4 regions of the Streptomyces sp. NPDC003042 genome follow, and region 3 is predicted to be linked to each of the others. Evidence: riboswitches for the same ligand, from Rfam matches in the RefSeq annotation. Region 3 holds a riboswitch; each other region holds the start of a gene.
What was found. Region 3 has a riboswitch for cobalamin ahead of ACWDYJ_RS06675 (ABC transporter substrate-binding protein). Riboswitches for the same ligand answer to the same signal wherever they lie in the genome.

Region 1 (4,189 bases), on a different contig from region 3:
CGGGGCGGCACGTACGGGGCGTAGGGCGGCGGCCCCGGAAAGGGATGCGGCCCGGGGTGCGGGTACTGGCTGGGACCGGGCTGCGGCGGCACGCCCGGCGGCGGCGGTGGCTGACCCCCGTTCGGCCGCGATATCGGGCCGTACGGGTTCGGTCCCCCGAAAGTCACGCCGGTTTCCTTCCTGAGATGCGGGACGGGTGTGCTGGGCAGCGATCCTGGTGGATCTCCGCCGAAGTCAACACGATCAACACAGTCAACACGGTGAGCACAGTCAACTGCCAACTCCGCGACCGCACATGGGGTTGCCTACGCCTGCCCGGCCATCGCCCTCGAAACGTGCGTCGGCGGGCTGCCCGTCGGGTCGACGACAGGTCGTCACCGGGTCAGCGGTGCTCGGGATTGGGGAAGTCGAAGCGGCAGCCCGCGTCCCACTCGGACCGCTGGTTGCCATGGGCCGGCATGCCGCCCGCGCGCTTGAGGAGCGCGGCGAGGTGCATCAGGTTCCACGACATGAAGGTCGTGTTGCGGTTGGTGAAGTCGTTCTCCGGCCCGCCCGAACCGGGGTCGAGGTACGAGGGCCCGGGCCCGGCCTCGCCGATCCAGCCCGCGTCGGCCTGCGGCGGGATGGCGTAGCCCAGGTGCTGGAGGCTGTACAGGATGTTCATGGCGCAGTGCTTGACGCCGTCCTCGTTGCCGGTGATGAGCGCCCCGCCCACCCGGCCGTAATAGGCGTACTGCCCCCGGTCGTTCAGCAGGGAGGAGCAGGCGTAGAGCCGCTCGATGACCTGCTTCATGACGGAGCTGTTGTCCCCGAGCCAGATGGGGCCGCAGAGCACCAGGATGTCGGCGTCCATGATCTGGCTGTAGAGGACCGGCCACTGATCGCTCTCCCAGCCGTGGTCGGTCATGTCCGGCCAGACACCCGTAGCGATGTCGTGGTCGACCGCCCGGATCAGGGACGTCCGGGCGCCGGCGGCCTCCATGACGGCGCGGCTCCTGGAGATCAGGCCCTCGGTGTTGCTGGTCTCGGGCGAGCGCTTGAGGGTGCAGTTCACGTAGACGGCGGAAAGGTCCGAGTAGTCGGGGTGGTTCGCGGTGGCGGAATCGTCGGGCACGCCCCCCACCCTGCCCACCGCCGGCCGGGATCGCCAGCGCGCCGCGCCCGTCCGGGCCGCCTTGGGGTTGGTACCGGTCGGCGCGGGCGACTAGGGTCAGCGGGCCTTGGTGTTCGGGAAACCGGTGGAAAACCGGTGCGGCCCTCGCCACTGTGATCGGGAAGTCCGGCTCCACTCCTGCGGGAAAGCCACTGGGACCGCGCGGGAGACCGTACGGCCCCGGGAAGGCGGAGTTCAGGGCATCAGTACCCGTGAGCCAGGAGACCGGCCGGGGCGCGTCGTCCATCCACGAGGTGCTGGAGAGGTCTCTCTACTCATGCATATAGCCGAGGGGTTCCTGCCCCCTTTGCACGCGGTCGCCTGGGGCGCCGCATCCGCTCCCTTCGTCGTCCACGGTGTCCGCGCCCTGACCCGTGAGGTCAAGGCCAACCCGGAGAGCACGCTGCTGCTCGGGGCGTCCGGAGCGTTCACTTTTGTCCTGTCCGCCCTGAAGATCCCCTCCGTGACGGGCAGTTGCTCGCACCCCACCGGGACCGGGCTCGGCGCCATCCTCTTCCGGCCGCCGATCATGGCGGTGCTCGGCACCATCACCCTGCTGTTCCAGGCCCTGCTGCTGGCGCACGGCGGGCTCACAACCCTCGGTGCCAACGTCTTCTCGATGGCGGTCGCCGGGCCGTGGGCGGGCTACGCCGTCTACCGGCTGCTGCGGAAGTTCGACGTACCGCTGATGGTGACCGTGTTCTTCGGTGCCTTCTTCGCCGACCTGGTCACCTACTGCGTGACCTCCGTCCAGCTGGCGCTCGCCTTCCCGGACCCGGGCAGCGGATTCGTCGGCTCCCTGGAGAAGTTCGCGGGCATCTTCGCGCTCACCCAGATCCCGCTCGCGGTCAGCGAAGGGCTGCTGACCGTGCTCGTGGTGCGGCTGCTGATGCAGTCCAGCAAGTCCGACCTGGTGCGCCTGGGCGTCGCCCGGCTGACCGGTGGCACCAAGGCGCGGCAGGAGGCGACGAACCGATGACCAGGAACGCGAAGATCAACACCCTGCTGCTGCTCCTGGTGGCGGCGCTGGCCGTGCTCCCGCTCGCGCTGGGGCTGGGCGACGGCCAGGAGGAGCCGTTCGCGGGCGCCGACGCGCAGGCGGAGGCGGCCATCACCGAGATCGAGCCGGACTACGAGCCGTGGTTCTCCCCCCTGTACGAACCCCCCTCGGCGGAGATCGAGTCGGCGCTGTTCGCCCTCCAGGCGGCGCTCGGCGCGGGCGTGCTCGCGTACTACTTCGGCGTCCGTACGGGCCGGCGCCAGGCCGCCGCCGCAGCGGGGTCCGAGGCCGGGGCCGGGGCGCCCTCCGCCACGCCGGAGCCGTAGGCGGTGCTGCCGATCGACGTGGCGGCGCACAGCAGCCGCTGGCGGCGCCGCCACCCGCTGGAGAAGGCCCTGTTGGGGTTCGGGCTGACCGTCACCGCCGTGTGCCTGCCGCCCTGGCCCGGCGGGCCGCTGGTCGCCGCGGCGACCCTGGCCGTATTGCTGGGGCCCGCCGGGGTGGCCGGGCGGCAGCTGTGGCGGGCCTTCCGGATCCCGCTGGGCTTCTGCTTCACCGGGGCGCTGCCGCTGCTGGTCTCCGTCGGGGGGCCGGACGGGTTCCTCGCGCCGGCCCCTGACGGCCTGCGGCACGCCGGGGAACTGCTGCTGCGTACGTCGGCGGCCTCGCTCGGCGTGCTGCTCTTCGCCTTCACCACCCCCGTCTCGGACGTCCTTCCCCGGCTGGTCCGGGCCGGGGTGCCGGCCCCCGTGGTGGACGTGGCCCTGGTCATGTACCGGATCGGCTTCCTGCTGCTGGACTCCCTGGCCCAGGTCCGGCGGGCGCAGGCGGCCCGCCTCGGGAACACCGGCCGGGCGGCGGCGTGGCGTTCGGTCGCCGGGCTCGCCGCGACCTCGTTCGTCCGGGCCTTCGACCGCGCGGCGCGGCTCCAGGAGGGGCTGGCCGGGCGCGGGTACGACGGCGCGCTGCGGGTGCTCGTACCGCGGGCGGCGCTGTCCTGGCGGTTCCTGACGGCGTCCGCCGCCCTCCTGACCGGGCTGGTCGCCGCAACCCTCGTACTGAAGGAGCTCTCCCGTTGAGTCCGTTGGTGGAACTGGTCGGCGCGGGCTACGCGTACGAGGACGGGCCCGCGGTGCTGTCCGGCGTGGACTTCGGCATCGCCGAGGGACGGGCGCTGGTCCTGCTGGGCCGCAACGGCAGCGGCAAGACCACGCTGATGCGGCTGCTGAGCGGGGGCCTGCGGCCGGGTTCGGGCACGCTGCGGCTCGACGGCACGGCGGTGACGTACGACCGGTCCGGGCTGACCCGGCTGCGGACGGCGGTGCAGCTGGTGGTCCAGGACCCGGACGACCAGCTCTTCGCCGCCTCGGTGGAACAGGACGTCTCCTTCGGCCCGATGAACCTGGGCCTGCCCGCGCCGGAGGTCCGGCAGCGGGTCGACGCCGCACTGAAGGCCCTGGACATCACGGCGCTGCGGGACCGCCCGACCCACCTGCTCTCGTACGGGCAGCGCAAGCGGGCGGCGATCGCGGGCGCGGTGGCGATGGCCCCGCGCGTGCTGATCCTGGACGAGCCGACGGCCGGGCTGGACCCGGACGGCCAGGAGCGGCTGCTGGACGTCCTGGCCGGCCTCACGGACACGACGGTGGTGATGGCCACGCACGACGTGGACCTCGCGGTGCGCTGGGCCGACGACGCGGCGGTCCTGACCCCGTCGGGCATCCGCGTGGGCCCGGCGCCGACCCTCTTGTCGGACCCGGCCCTCCTCACGTCGGCGGGCCTGCGCCAGGCCTGGTCCCCGGCGGTGACGGCCCTGCTCCGCACGCACGGCCTGCTGGCCCCGGGCGCCCCCGGCCCCCGTACCCCGCAGGAGCTGTCCGCGTGGAAGTCGGTACGCGGCTGACCGCACGCCGCGCAAACTTAGGATGTCGGCATGTCGCTCCCGCACGCCATCCTCACCGCCCTGCTCGAGAAGCCCTCGTCGGGGCTGGAGCTGACCCGGCGGTTCGACAAGTCGATCGGCTACTTCTGGTCGG
Region 2 (4,189 bases), on a different contig from region 3:
GCTGTCCCGTACGGGCGGTGCGCCGACCTTCGCGCTCGGCATGTCCGAGATCTTCTCCGCCGTGATCGGCGGGACCGCGATGAAGGCCTTCTGGTACCACTTCGCCATCATGTTCGAGGCCCTCTTCATCCTGACGACGGTCGACGCGGGCACCCGCGTCGGGCGGTTCATGCTCCAGGACACCCTCGGCAACGTGCACAAGTCCTTCAAGGAGGTCAGCTGGAAGCCGGGCGTGTGGCTGGCGAGCGCGGTCGTCGTCGGCGGCTGGGGCTACTTCCTGTGGGTCGGCGTCAAGGACCCGCTGGGCGGCATCAACCAGCTCTTCCCGCTGTTCGGCATCGCGAACCAGCTGCTCGCGGCGGTGGCCCTGGCCGTCTGCACGACCCTGCTGATCAAGTCCGGACGGCTCAAGTGGGCCTGGATCACGGGTGTTCCGCTCGCCTGGGACGTGGCCGTCACCCTCACCGCCAGCTACCAGAAGATCTTCTCCGAGGACGTGAAGGTCGGCTTCTTCGCGCAGCGCGAGAAGTACCAGACCGGCATCGACGCCGGGAAGGTGCTGCCGCCCGCCAAGAACATGGACGACATGCACACCGTGGTCACCAACGCCACGGTCGACGGCGTCCTGTCGGTGCTGTTCGCGGTCCTGATCATCGTGGTGCTGGCGGACGCGGCCCGGACCTGCTTCAAGGCCATCAGCAACCCGGAGTCCGTGAAGCTCTCCGAGGTCCCGTGGACCGAGTCGAAGATCGTCGCCCCGGCCGGTCTGATCGCGACGGCCGAGGAGAAGGCGGAACTCGCGACCGCCGGCCTCGACTCGGGCGGCGGCCGGGCGAAGGAGCCGGTGTCGTCATGAGCCTGCGCAGCGTCCTCGCGCGAGCCCGGTTCTACGTACGGGAGTTCTCGGGGGAGGCGGCCTACGACCGGTACGTCGCCCACGCCCGTTCCCACGCCCCGGACGCGGAGGTCATGACCCGCCGCGCCTTCGAACGCGAGCGCACGGACGCCCGCGAGGCGAACCCCCGCGAGGGCTTCCGCTGCTGCTGAGCCCATACGTACGCAGGGCCCCCGCCCATCCTGGGCGGGGGCCCTGCGGCGTGCTCAGCGCACCCAGTCCTTGAGGGGCTCGGTCTGGAGGGTGATGCCGACGGGTTCGGGAAGCTTGACTTCCTTGCCGAAGGGAACGGTGCGCACAGTCTCGTAGCGGTCGCCATCCGGGTCGCTGTGGACGAGAACCTGGCACTTGAGCCGGTCGATGAGGAGGTAGACGGGGATACCGGTCTGCGCATAAGCGCGCGGCTTCTCGATCCGGTCGCGCCGCTCGGTGTCGGAGTCCCACGTGGTCACCTCGACGGCCATCAGGATCGGGCTCGGATCCACCCAGTGGCCCTGTCCTACGAACGCGTCCTCGTGCGCCAGAACCCCGTCCGGAATGGCGCGGCCCTCCCGGTACTGTTCTGCCTTGATCCCCCGCCCTGGGTGCAGCCAGAACTCCGGGTGGTGCTGCACGCAGATCCGCGTCAGCCACAGAATGACCCGCCCGTGGTCCCCGTCCGGCATGGCCTTGCTCCTCAGCACCCCACCGATGAATTCCAGTCGCAGCCCCTCCGCCTCGCGGGCCGCTGTGCGGGCCAGGTGCTCGAACTCTTCGATCGTCATGTGGGGCCGGTCGGTCATCACGGTCATGCCTCGCTCACCTTCTTCGACGGTGCTCTCCGACGATAGCGCCGACGACCGACACCCGTCCGGCACACTCGACCGCATGGACATCTTGATCAGGCCGGCAGTGCCCGCCGAATACGAAGAGCTGGGCGAGCTCACCGCGCAGGCGTACTTGGGCGACGGGCTGCTGACCTCCGGCGAGGCGTACTACGCGGGCGTGCTGCGCGATGTCGCCGGCCGGGCCGCCGATGGGGAGGTCCTCGTCGCCGCGTACGAGGGCACCGTGCTCGGCGGCGTGACCTTCGCCCCGCCCGGGAGCCCGCTGGCCGACATCGCCGGGCCGGGCGAGGCGGAGTTCCGGATGCTGGCCGTTTCCCGCGAGGCCCGCGGGCGGGGCGTGGGCGAGGCCCTGGTCCGCGCCTGCGTGGCCCGCGCCCGGCAGTTGGAGGGCGTCACGCACCTGGTGCTGTCCACCCAGCGCGGCATGACCGGCGCCCAGCGGATCTACGAACGGCTCGGCTTCGTCCGTACTCCGGAGCGGGACTGGGCCCCGGTTCCGGGGCTGACGCTCCTCACGTACCGACTGGAGCTGTAGCCGCGCCGACACAACATGTGGGGGGTCACGCAAGCGGGCGCCCCCACATGTATGCTCAAGGCTGCTGTCGCCGCAGGGGAATCCGGTGCGAATCCGGAACTGTCCCGCAACGGTATGAAGTGCACCCCTTCGTGCACCCGCAAGTCCGAGGACCTGCCGACAGCGCGCCCGGCTCGACCGAACCGGGTGCCGATACGTCCGGGCCTCGCGGTTGGGCCGGTGGACGCCATGCGGTGTACGCGTACCTGCCACGCCCGCATGCGCTCCGTCGCGCCCCGCCCCGCCGATGACCGGGCCGAGCGAGGGAGAGCTCCCCCCGTGACCATCGCGCCTGCCGCACCGCGCGCCGAGTCCGTTCCGTCCGACCCGCAAGGTCCTGGGGCCGCGCTGCTGCGCACCCTGACCGAGCTGACGGCCGACCTCCCCGACACCGACCCCGGCAAGGTCGCCGCCGCCGCCCTGCGCGGGCGCAGCTCCGTCGCCGACGAGGCCGAACTGCGCGGACTGGCCACCGAGGCCGCGGCGGGCCTGATCTCCGAGGACCCGGCGTACTCCCGTCTCGCCGCCCGGCTGTTGACGCTGGCCGTCGCCGCCGAGGCCGCCGGCCAGGGCGCCACCTCCTTCGCCGCCTCCGTGGAGGTCGGTCACCGCGAGGGGCTCATCGCCGACCGTACGGCCTCCTTCGTACGGACCCACGCGCGCCGCCTGGACGCGCTGGTCGAGCACGCCCTCGCCGAAGGCGCGGACGACCGCTTCGGCTTCTTCGGCCTGCGGACGCTGCACAGCCGCTACCTGCTGCGCCACCCGATCACCCGCCAGGTCATCGAGACCCCGCAGTACTTCATGCTGCGCGTGGCCTGCGGCCTCGCCGCGGACGAAAGCATCCCGGCCGTCGAGGAAGTGGCCTCGCTCTACCGACTGATGAGCCGCCTCGACTACCTGCCGTCCTCCCCCACGCTCTTCAACTCCGGCACCCGGCACCCGCAGATGTCCTCCTGCTACCTGCTGGACTCCCCGCTGGACGAGCTCGACTCGATCTACGACCGCTACCACCAGGTGGCGCGCCTGTCCAAGCACGCGGGCGGCATCGGTCTCTCGTACTCCCGCATCCGCGCCCGCGGTTCGCTGATCCGCGGCACCAACGGCCACTCCAACGGCATCGTGCCGTTCCTGAAGACCCTCGACGCCTCCGTCGCCGCCGTGAACCAGGGCGGCCGGCGCAAGGGCGCCGCCGCCGTCTACCTGGAGACCTGGCACGCGGACATCGAGGAGTTCCTGGAGCTGCGTGACAATACCGGTGAGGACCAGCGCCGTACGCACAACCTGAACCTGGCCCACTGGGTGCCGGACGAGTTCATGCGCCGCGTGAATTCCGACGCCGACTGGTCGCTGTTCTCCCCGGCCGACGTGCCCGAGCTCGTCGACCTGTGGGGCGACGCGTTCGACGCCGCGTACCGCAAGGCCGAGGCGGACGGCCTGGCGCGCAAGACCATGCCCGCCCGCGACCTGTACGGCCGGATGATGCGCACCCTCGCGCAGACCGGCCAGGGCTGGATGACCTTCAAGGACGCCTCCAACCGCACGGCGAACCAGACCGCCGAGCCGGGCTCGGTCGTCCACTCCTCCAACCTGTGCACCGAGATCATCGAGGTCACCAACGACGGCGAGACGGCCGTCTGCAACCTCGGCTCGGTCAACATGGGCGCCTTCGTCGTGGAGGGGGAGATCGACTGGGAGCGTCTGGACGAGACCGTCCGCACCGCCGTGACCTTCCTCGACCGCGTCGTGGACATCAACTTCTACCCGACCGAGCAGGCCGGCCGCTCCAACGCCCGCTGGCGTCCGGTGGGTCTGGGCGCGATGGGCCTGCAGGACGTCTTCTTCAAGCTGAAGCTGCCCTTCGACTCCCCCGAGGCGAAGGCGCTGTCCACG
Region 3 (4,189 bases):
TGTACGCCACCAGCACCCCGATCACGAGGGAGGTGAGGACGAAGACGGCGGCCCGGAACCGCCCGGTGTCCAGGCCGAGGGTGTGCGCGCCCTCCTCCCCCGCGAGCAGCAGGTCGAGCGGCCGGGCGAGGGTGACGAGCAGGCCGGTGCCGGCGAGCAGGGCGGTGGCCGGCAGGGCGAGTTCGTTCCAGCGGGCCCCGCCCAGCCCGCCCAGCGTCCAGAACAGCACGGAGCGGATCTGGTCGGGGTGCGCGGAGAGCACGAGCACCAGACTGGTGAGCGCGGACAGGATGTACTGGACGGCGACTCCGGCCAGGATCAGCCGTCCGGTGGTCATCGTGCCGCCGCGTCTGGCCATGGCGTAGACGGCGACGAGCGCGGCCATGGACCCGGCGAATGCGGCGAGCGGCACGCCGGCCCCGCCCGCGATCCCGGCGGCCCCGGCTCCGGCCCCCGCGCCGAACACGATGACGAGTACCGCCCCGGCCGACGCACCCGACGAGGCGCCGAGCAGGAACGGATCGGCGAGCTGGTTGCGTACGAGCGCCTGGAGTACGGTGCCCGCGACCGCGAGCCCCGCGCCCACGACCGCCCCGAGCAGCACGCGCGGCATCCGCACGTCCCACACGATGGAGGCGAAGGCGCCCGTGCGCCGGCCGCCGAGCACGATGTCGAGCACCTGGCCGGGGGCGATCCGTACGGGCCCCAGCGCGAGGCCCGCCACCGCCGACACGACGAGCGCGGCGCCGAGGAGGACGAGAACGGCCGCGGTACGGCCGCGCCGCCTCACGCGGCGTCGGGGTGCAGCTGGCGGCCCAGGGACTCGACGGCGTCGGCGACGCGCACGCCGAGGACGGCCGAGGACAGCGGGAGGACGACGAACCGCTGGTTCTTGACGGCGGGAACCTGCGACAGGGCCGGGTCGTTCAACAGACGCTGCTTCTTGGCCTCGACGGTGGTGCCGCCGTAGTCGTAGATGAGGACGACCTCGGGCTTGCGCTCGATGACCTTCTCCCACGACACGTCACCGAAGGTGTCCTTGAGGTCGGCGAACACGTTCGTCCCCCCGGCGAGGGAGACGATCTCGTTGCCGATGCCGTTGCCGCCGGAGGTGAAGGCGGAGGCCTCGCCCGAGTCGTAGACGAAGACGGCCGGCTTCGCCTTGTCCTTCACCCGCGCGGTGACGGCGTCGATGTGGCGCTGCTCCTCCTGGATGAGGGCGGCGCCGCGCTCGGGTACGCCGAAGGTCCGGGCGACCTCGCTGATCTCGGTCTTCAGCTGTTCGAGCCCGACCGGGCCAGGGGTGCAGTACTCCACGCTCAGCCGGGAGTTGATGCCGGAGGTGGCCAGCCCCTCGCGGTCGCGGCCCTGCGACATGTCGAAGGCGCTGGCGTAACCGCCGTAGACGAAATCGGGGTTGGCGCCGAGGAGGATCTCCTTCGAGGGGTACTCCTCGGCCAGCACCTTGATCTTGTCGTATGCGGGCCGGTAGGCGGGCAGGACCGAGTCGTCGAGGTAGGCCGTGCCGGCCATCCGGTCCTGGAGTCCGAGGGCGAGCAGGATCTCGGTGGCGTGCTGGTTCATCGTGACGGCACGCTCGGGCGGGGTCTGGTAGGTGGTGCTGACCCCGCAGTTGGTGACGGTGTACGGAAACCCTGGCGCGGCTCCGGGGCGCGCGGCGGGCCGGTCGGCGCCGGTGGAACCGCCGCACGTGGCGAGCGGTATCAGGAGCGCGACGGGGATGAGTGAGCGCAGGGCGGCGCGGGAACGCGACTTGGCGAAGCCTCTCCGGGGGATCCTCGTCCCCGGTCGAAGTGCAGAGGCGGTGCGTCAGTGTCTGACTCCCGGCATCCCGCGGGCGGAATACCGGTCACAGTGGCGGGACCGCACCGGATTCACACCGGTTTCCTGTCCTGCACCGCCTGGATGACCCGGCCAGTCTGCCAGACGGGCGCCGTGCACTCCGGGGCCGGGGATTGCGGCACACTCCTCAGCACGTCGGCGTCCACGCCGACTGCGCGCGAGCGGCGGAACAGACGACGGAATCGGGTGGTCGGCCATGGCGGACGACAGCAAGGAGCTGGGCGAGGCTCAACGGGCCCATTGGCAGAGGACCTACCGCGCCCACCCCGGCATGTACGGCGAGCAGCCCTCGGCCCCCGCGGTCCACGCCGCCGCCGTCTTCCGCAGGACCGGAGCGGCCGACGTCCTGGAGTTGGGCGCGGGGCACGGCCGGGACGCCCTGTACCTCGCACGGGAGGGTTTCACCGTGCGGGCCACGGACTTCAGCCCGCTCGGCCTGGAACAGCTGACCGACGCCGCCCGGGAGCAGGGCCTCGCCGGACGGGTGACCACCGCCGTGCACGACGTACGTGAGCCCTTGCCGCTGCCGGACGCCTCCGTGGACGGGGTGTTCGCGCACATGCTGCTGTGCATGGCCCTGTCGACGCAGGAGATCCACGCGGCGGTCGGCGAGGTCCGCCGCGTCCTGCGCCCGGGAGGCACCTTCGTCTACACCGTCCGTCACACGGGCGACGCGCACTACGGAGCGGGTACCGCCCACGGCGACGACATCTTCGAGCACGGCGGATTCGCCGTGCACTTCTTCCCCCGCGAACTGGTCGACTCACTCGCCGACGGCTGGAACCTGGACGAGGTCCACGCCTTCGAGGAAGGGGACCTCCCCCGGCGCCTGTGGCGCGTCACGCAGACCCGGCCCGTCTGACATCAGCCCCGTACCGGCGGCCGAATCCGTTGCAGGGGCGGCAGGAGTCGAACCTGCGACCTACGGTTTTGGAGACCGTTGCTCTGACCAGCTGAGCTACACCCCTTCGATGAGACCAACCATCGCATGACGGAGCCTGAAGATCCACACATTTCGTGGAGCCCGCCCGGTCACCAGGAACCGCCGCCACCGCCGCCACCGCCTTCGCCGCCGGAGTCGACGGAGTCGCCGGAGGACAGGGGCGCTCCCGAGACCGCCGTGGCGGCGATCAGGCCCACGGCCAGCACCGGGCCGTAAGGGGTAGCGGGGGCTGGGGGTTCGGTCGTCGACGCGGTGACCACCCGCTGCCAGGCGGCCAGTTCGCCCAGGGCCACCGCCCAGGCGGTGTACAGCGCCGTAGCGTCGGTGGGGTGCGGGTCGGCCATGAAGCGCCGAAACGATTCCGCCTGACCCCACAACGCCGCGCCGCGGGCCGTGCGGCCCTGGAGTTCCCAGGCGCGCAGCCACAGGGCGAGACCGGCGCCCGCGACCACGGCGCCCGCGACGACGATCGGCCACCCTTCCCAGCCGGTCCAGCCGCCGAGCGGACTGTGAGCGGTCGCGACGACCAGGCCCAGGACCGCCGCGGCGATGCCGATCCGCCGCGCTGTGCGGGAGCGGCGCTCGCCGGCCGGGTCCCACAGGCCGCTGGTGCGCTGCCAGTCGGCCAGCTGGTCGCCGAGGGTGTGCCAGGCCGTCCTGAAGCGCTGGTCGTCGGCGCCGAGGTCGAACTCCCCCCGGCCGGCGAACATCTCACCGAGCACGGTCTCGGTGGCCGGATCGGTGTGCTCGTCCCGGCGGGTCGTGCGCCGCACGGTCGGATACCGCTCTTCGCCGAAGATGCGGACATGGCCGTCGATGGCGGCGCCGAGGAGCCAGGCCACCTGGTGCCGGGGCTCGACCCGTTCGGCGAGCAGGATGCCGCCCTGCGCCGGGCTCAATCCCTCCGGAGGAACGGCTCTCGGCGTGAGCGCGTCCGCGCGCCGGTCGCGGCCGGCGAGGCGCAGCAGCCGCGCCGTCACCAGGGCGCCGGCCAGGGCGGTTGCCGCCGCCAGCAGGGCCGACCGGAGCGGGTTCATGAGCGCGTCGCCGTCAGGCATCCCCGTGGGCGGCGCCGGCGGGGCAGCCGCCCCACCGACGGATCCCGTCACGGCGCCGGAGCTGTGCAGCGTGACGCCCCCGCCCGCCCCGAGCCCGTCGAGCGCGACGACGAGATGGCCCGGCTCGGGCTCTACGGCCGTGCAGCTCTGCCGGGAGCCGGTCACGCCCTGCACGCAGCGCGTACCGGTGAGGTCGTACGGGGCCACGACGTGAATCCGGATGTCGTCGAGGTCGACCTTCCATCCGGCGCCGACCGCGTTCCAGTTGAGCTTGCCGTCACGGGCGATGTCCTGGAGCGTGTACTCGAGGCGGTAGCGGCGCAGA
Region 4 (4,189 bases), on a different contig from region 3:
GACACTGCCCGCCCGTGTCAACCGCACCATCAACCTCGTCGTAGCAACGCTCTACATCCCCGTCTCGATGTTCAACGCGGTAGGGGAGTCCTGGACCTACTTCTACTTCTACGGCCTCTCCATCGGACTCGAGGTGCTGCTCCTGGCCTTCATCCTGCGCTCCGCCTGGACCTGGCCACGCCGCACCGCATCACCGGCGACCCTGGCAGCCAGCCTCGACAGCGAGCCACTCCGCAGGCCGCAGCAGGCGTGACTGCCCGCCCCGCGCCCGACCATCCTTCGCTCGCGCCACCCGCGGGCACGGTCCATTCAGCGGTGACCTGATGGTCATGCCGGTGTGGCGATGCTCCAGGGATCGCCCAGAAAGGCGTTGCGTAGGGCTGTGAAGACCTCGACGCCGTGGGCTTTGGCCGTGGCGATGTAGGAACGGACGCGGCAGAACGCGGTGAGTCCTCGCATGCTGCGCCAGCTCCCGCTGATCTTGGCTTGGAGCTTGGCCATCCTGATCGCCTGCTCGGCTGGGTTGTCGGTCCACTCGACGTGGAAGTCCAGGGTGAAGTTGAGGACTTGATCGACTCGCTCACGCATCCGTTTCGCCAGCTTGTAGGCGTCGTGGCTGCGGCCGGCGGTCCCGGGGGTGTTCGCGTCGATGCCCTGCTGCGCGGTGTTGAGATACAGATCCCGCAGGCTCTGGCTCGTGGTCGTGGACAGGCCGGCCGCGCCCTGCGTGATCGCGGTGTCGACGGGGCGTCGTGCCTTCTCCAAGGTCTGGCGCATCTGCTCGGCCCACGCCTGATGTTCGGGGTCGGACTCCCACACGGCCTTGAGGTCGCGCAGCAGGTGAGCGCAGCACAGTTGCACCTGGGTGACCTTCCCGCCACGGGTGGTGTCGCTGTATTTGTGGTAGCCGTGCCAGTCATCGCGGATGAGCACTCCGGCGAAGCGCGGCAGGATGTCGAAGCCGTCCATGGCGGCGTGGCTGCGGGTCTGGTGCGCGCCGTACCAGATCAGATTGTCGGTGCGGGCGGTGTAGACGTAGCCGGTCGCGCCGTTGACCGGCACCGGGGTCTCGTCGTGGTGCAGCCGCGGCGCGGCGGCCAACGCGCGTTTCAGGTCGGTCTCGAAACCGACCAGCCGCGTCGACAGTCGCCGCAGGCAGGAGGCGACGAACCCGGTGGACACCGGGCAGCCGAACAGTTCCGCGAGCATCTCAGCGGTCCGCTCCATGCTGACATGCCCGCGATAAGCGATGTGCGCGGCGAACGCCCGCACGTTCGGGCCGTAACAGACCGGCCCGGACACCCCCGCCGGAGGCGGCGCCTGGGTGAGGTGCCCGGCCGAGCACCGCCGCCGCATCAGATCGAACTGGACCTTGCGCAGCGTCACCGGCGGGACGTCCCACTGCTGGACCGGGGTGAACCCCTCACCAGGGGCGTTCGAATCCAGACACTCGCCGCAGGTCGAGCACTCGGCGGGCTCGACTGGCACTGTGTCAGCCAACTCCGAGACCGGCGCGAACTCCAGGCCCGAGCCCGGGTGTCCCCGCTGCCCACCGGGCTTGCGGTCCTTGGACCGTTCTCGCCGCGAGTTCGCCTTATGCCGCTTGGCTGACGGTTCCCGACTGCCCGAACGCGCCGGTCGTGCAGGAGCGGATCGCCGCCGCGCTCGACGGCCGGGCGGCGGAGGTGGAGCTGGTCGAGGTGCGCGAGGAGGAAGAGGCCGCGCTGGGGCATGACCGGCTCGCCCACCGTGCTGATCAATGGCGCCGACCCGTTCGCGGTGGCGGGGGCCGCGCCGAGCGTCTCGTGCCGCCTGTACCGGGACGCGGACGCCCGCACCGACGGGGCGCCGAGTGTGGAGGCCCTGCGCGCCAGGCCCTCACGGGCGGGGGCAGCCGACCCATTGCAGCACCTGTTGTTGGCGTTCGTTTAGCTGTCGGGTCGCTGGCCGTGTTCTGCCGGTCCATCGTCTTCATCGGCCTGAGCACATTGGCTGCAGCACTCGGGCTCAGGGCCGTATCCGCTCGGCCCGCACGGCGCCGTGCCGGGAGCGCGCTAAGCTGCACACGCCCCGCGGGGGAAGTCCGGTGGAAGTCCGGCGCTGACCCGCAACGGTAGGCGGAGTGACGAACCTGTAGGCAGGTCCGTCCCCCGTGAGCCCGATTACCCGCGGCGGTGAAGGCTCCTGACAACTCGCCGTGGACTGCGAGAGGGTGCTGCGCCGGACGCACCACGTCGCGGTCTGCTCCCTTGGCGTGTGGCACGGCCCGAGGCGAAGGCGATCCGCCCGTGGCCATACCTGTCGAACACAGCAGCGCTGCCGCGCCGCCGCACGCTTCCCGAACGGGCACCGGGCCGGCGCCGCCAAGACGCGTGCCGCTGCCACCTCTTCTCGCCGCCCTGTGCGTCGCGCTGGTGCTCTCCGTCGTCTGCGGGGCGGGGATCGGGGCTTCCGGACTCTCCTGGGGCGAGGTGCTGCGCTATCTCTGGTCGGGGCTGGCAGGTGGAGCGATAGCCCCCGACGAGGTGCCGGCGTACACCATCGTCTGGGAACTGCGCTTCCCGCGAGCCCTGCTGGCCGCGGTCGTCGGCGCAGGGCTCGCGGCCATCGGCGTCGCCGTGCAGGCCATGGTCCGCAACGCGCTCGCCGACCCCTTCGTCCTCGGCATCTCCTCGGGCGCGGCAGTCGGCGCCAACGCCGTCATGCTCTTCGGTGCGCTCGGCGCGCTCGGTATCTGGGCGCTGTCCACCGCCGCGTTCTTCTCCGCGCTGCTCGCCATGATGCTGGTGTACGCGATCGCCCGCACCGCTCGTGGTCTGACCCCGATGCGGCTGGTCCTCACGGGCAGCGCGATGTACTACGGCTTCTCGGCCGTCACCACGTTCATGGTGTTCGCGGCCGAGCGCGGTGAGGCGGCCCGCTCCGCGATGATGTGGCTGCTCGGCAGCCTCGGCGGCGCCAACTGGGCCTCCCTGCCCGTTGCCGCGGGCGCCGTGCTCGCCGGCCTCGTTCATCTCACGCTGTCGGCGCGCCGACTGAACGCGCTCGCCATGGGCGATGAGACGGCGGCCGCGCTGGGCGTGGACGCGGGGCGGCTGCGCAAGGAGCTCTTCGTGGTCTGCGCGGCCGTCACCGGGGCCGTGGTCGCCGTCAGCGGTGCGATCGGCTTCGTCGGACTGATGGTTCCCCACGGCGTACGCATGCTGGTCGGCGCCGACCACCGCCGGGTGCTGGCCGTCGCACCGCTGGCGGGCGCGGTCCTGATGATCTGGGTGGACATCCTCTCCCGCGTCGTGATGGCACCGACCGAACTGCCGGTGGGCGTACTGACCGCAGTCATCGGCGTGCCGTGCTTCGTCCTGCTGATGAGCCGCCGCTCGTACACCTTCGGAGGCGCGTGATGCGGATCGACATCGATGACCTGACGGTCGAGACCGCGGGCGCGCGGCTGGTCGAGGACGTCACCCTGCGGGTGGGCGGCGGGCAGCTCGTCGGGCTGGTCGGACCCAACGGCAGCGGCAAGTCCAGCCTGCTGCGCTGCGTCTACCGGGCGCTGCGCCCCACGGCCGGTACGGTCCGGCTCGGCGGGGAGGACCTGCACGCGATGAGCGCGCGCGACGGCGCCCGCCGGCTGGCCGCGCTACCCCAGGAGTCGGTCGCCGAGTTCGACTTCACGGTCACCGAGGTCGTAGCGATGGGACGGCTGCCGCACCAGAGTGCCACGGCCCGCACCACCGCCGGGGACCGGCAGGCCTGCGAGGCCGCGCTGGCGCGGGTCGGCGCCGGACACCTGGCCGACCGCGGCTTCCTCACGCTCTCGGGCGGGGAGAAGCAGCGGGTCCTGATCGCCCGCGCGCTGGCCCAGCAGCCGCAGGTGCTCGTGCTCGACGAGCCCACCAACCACCTCGACGTCGCCCAGCAGTTGGAAGTGCTGTCGCTGGTGCGCGGCAGCGGGCTCACCGTGCTCACCGCACTCCACGACCTCAACCTCGCCGCCGTCCACTGCGACCTGCTCTACGTCATCGAGCACGGCCGGATCGTCGCCTCCGGCGCTCCGTACGACGTACTCACGACCGAACTGCTGACCGAGGTCTTCGGCGTACGGGCGCACCGCGTGCCGCACCCCGAGTCCGGGGCCCTGCACCTGCTCTTCGACCGACTCCCGCCCGCTCAGCCCGCCTCTTAAGGA

Region 1: linked by a shared signal. The riboswitch ahead of ACWDYJ_RS34815 (energy-coupling factor ABC transporter permease) and the one ahead of ACWDYJ_RS06675 (ABC transporter substrate-binding protein) in region 3 are both predicted to bind cobalamin.
Region 2: linked by a shared signal. The riboswitch ahead of ACWDYJ_RS30070 (ribonucleoside-diphosphate reductase subunit alpha) and the one ahead of ACWDYJ_RS06675 (ABC transporter substrate-binding protein) in region 3 are both predicted to bind cobalamin.
Region 4: linked by a shared signal. The riboswitch ahead of ACWDYJ_RS28785 (FecCD family ABC transporter permease) and the one ahead of ACWDYJ_RS06675 (ABC transporter substrate-binding protein) in region 3 are both predicted to bind cobalamin.

The regions. Positions count from the first base shown of each region.
Region 1 is NZ_JBSFTP010000132.1:2,704-6,892, forward strand. Features, by position in the region: gene ACWDYJ_RS34805 (hypothetical protein) at 1-11, opposite strand, end outside; gene ACWDYJ_RS34810 (flavodoxin family protein) at 383-1,114, opposite strand; cobalamin riboswitch at 1,205-1,401, shown strand; gene ACWDYJ_RS34815 (energy-coupling factor ABC transporter permease) at 1,431-2,132, shown strand; gene ACWDYJ_RS34820 (energy-coupling factor ABC transporter substrate-binding protein) at 2,129-2,479, shown strand; gene cbiQ (cobalt ECF transporter T component CbiQ) at 2,483-3,232, shown strand; gene ACWDYJ_RS34830 (energy-coupling factor ABC transporter ATP-binding protein) at 3,229-4,056, shown strand; gene ACWDYJ_RS34835 (PadR family transcriptional regulator) at 4,087-4,189, shown strand, end outside.
Region 2 is NZ_JBSFTP010000083.1:17,872-22,060, reverse strand. Features, by position in the region: gene ACWDYJ_RS30090 (carbon starvation CstA family protein) at 1-856, shown strand, start outside; gene ACWDYJ_RS30085 (YbdD/YjiX family protein) at 853-1,047, shown strand; gene ACWDYJ_RS30080 (Uma2 family endonuclease) at 1,102-1,686, opposite strand; gene ACWDYJ_RS30075 (GNAT family N-acetyltransferase) at 1,763-2,257, shown strand; cobalamin riboswitch at 2,299-2,432, shown strand; gene ACWDYJ_RS30070 (ribonucleoside-diphosphate reductase subunit alpha) at 2,576-4,189, shown strand, end outside.
Region 3 is NZ_JBSFTP010000008.1:26,034-30,222, forward strand. Features, by position in the region: gene ACWDYJ_RS06670 (FecCD family ABC transporter permease) at 1-790, opposite strand, end outside; gene ACWDYJ_RS06675 (ABC transporter substrate-binding protein) at 787-1,584, opposite strand; adenosylcobalamin (AdoCbl) riboswitch at 1,781-1,936, opposite strand; gene ACWDYJ_RS06680 (class I SAM-dependent methyltransferase) at 2,060-2,725, shown strand; tRNA gene ACWDYJ_RS06685 (tRNA-Trp) at 2,758-2,831, opposite strand; gene ACWDYJ_RS06690 (DUF2207 domain-containing protein) at 2,896-4,189, opposite strand, start outside.
Region 4 is NZ_JBSFTP010000075.1:29,588-33,776, reverse strand. Features, by position in the region: gene ACWDYJ_RS28795 (DUF6326 family protein) at 1-253, shown strand, start outside; gene tnpC (IS66 family transposase) at 328-1,761, opposite strand; cobalamin riboswitch at 2,054-2,189, shown strand; gene ACWDYJ_RS28785 (FecCD family ABC transporter permease) at 2,373-3,401, shown strand; gene ACWDYJ_RS28780 (ABC transporter ATP-binding protein) at 3,401-4,186, shown strand.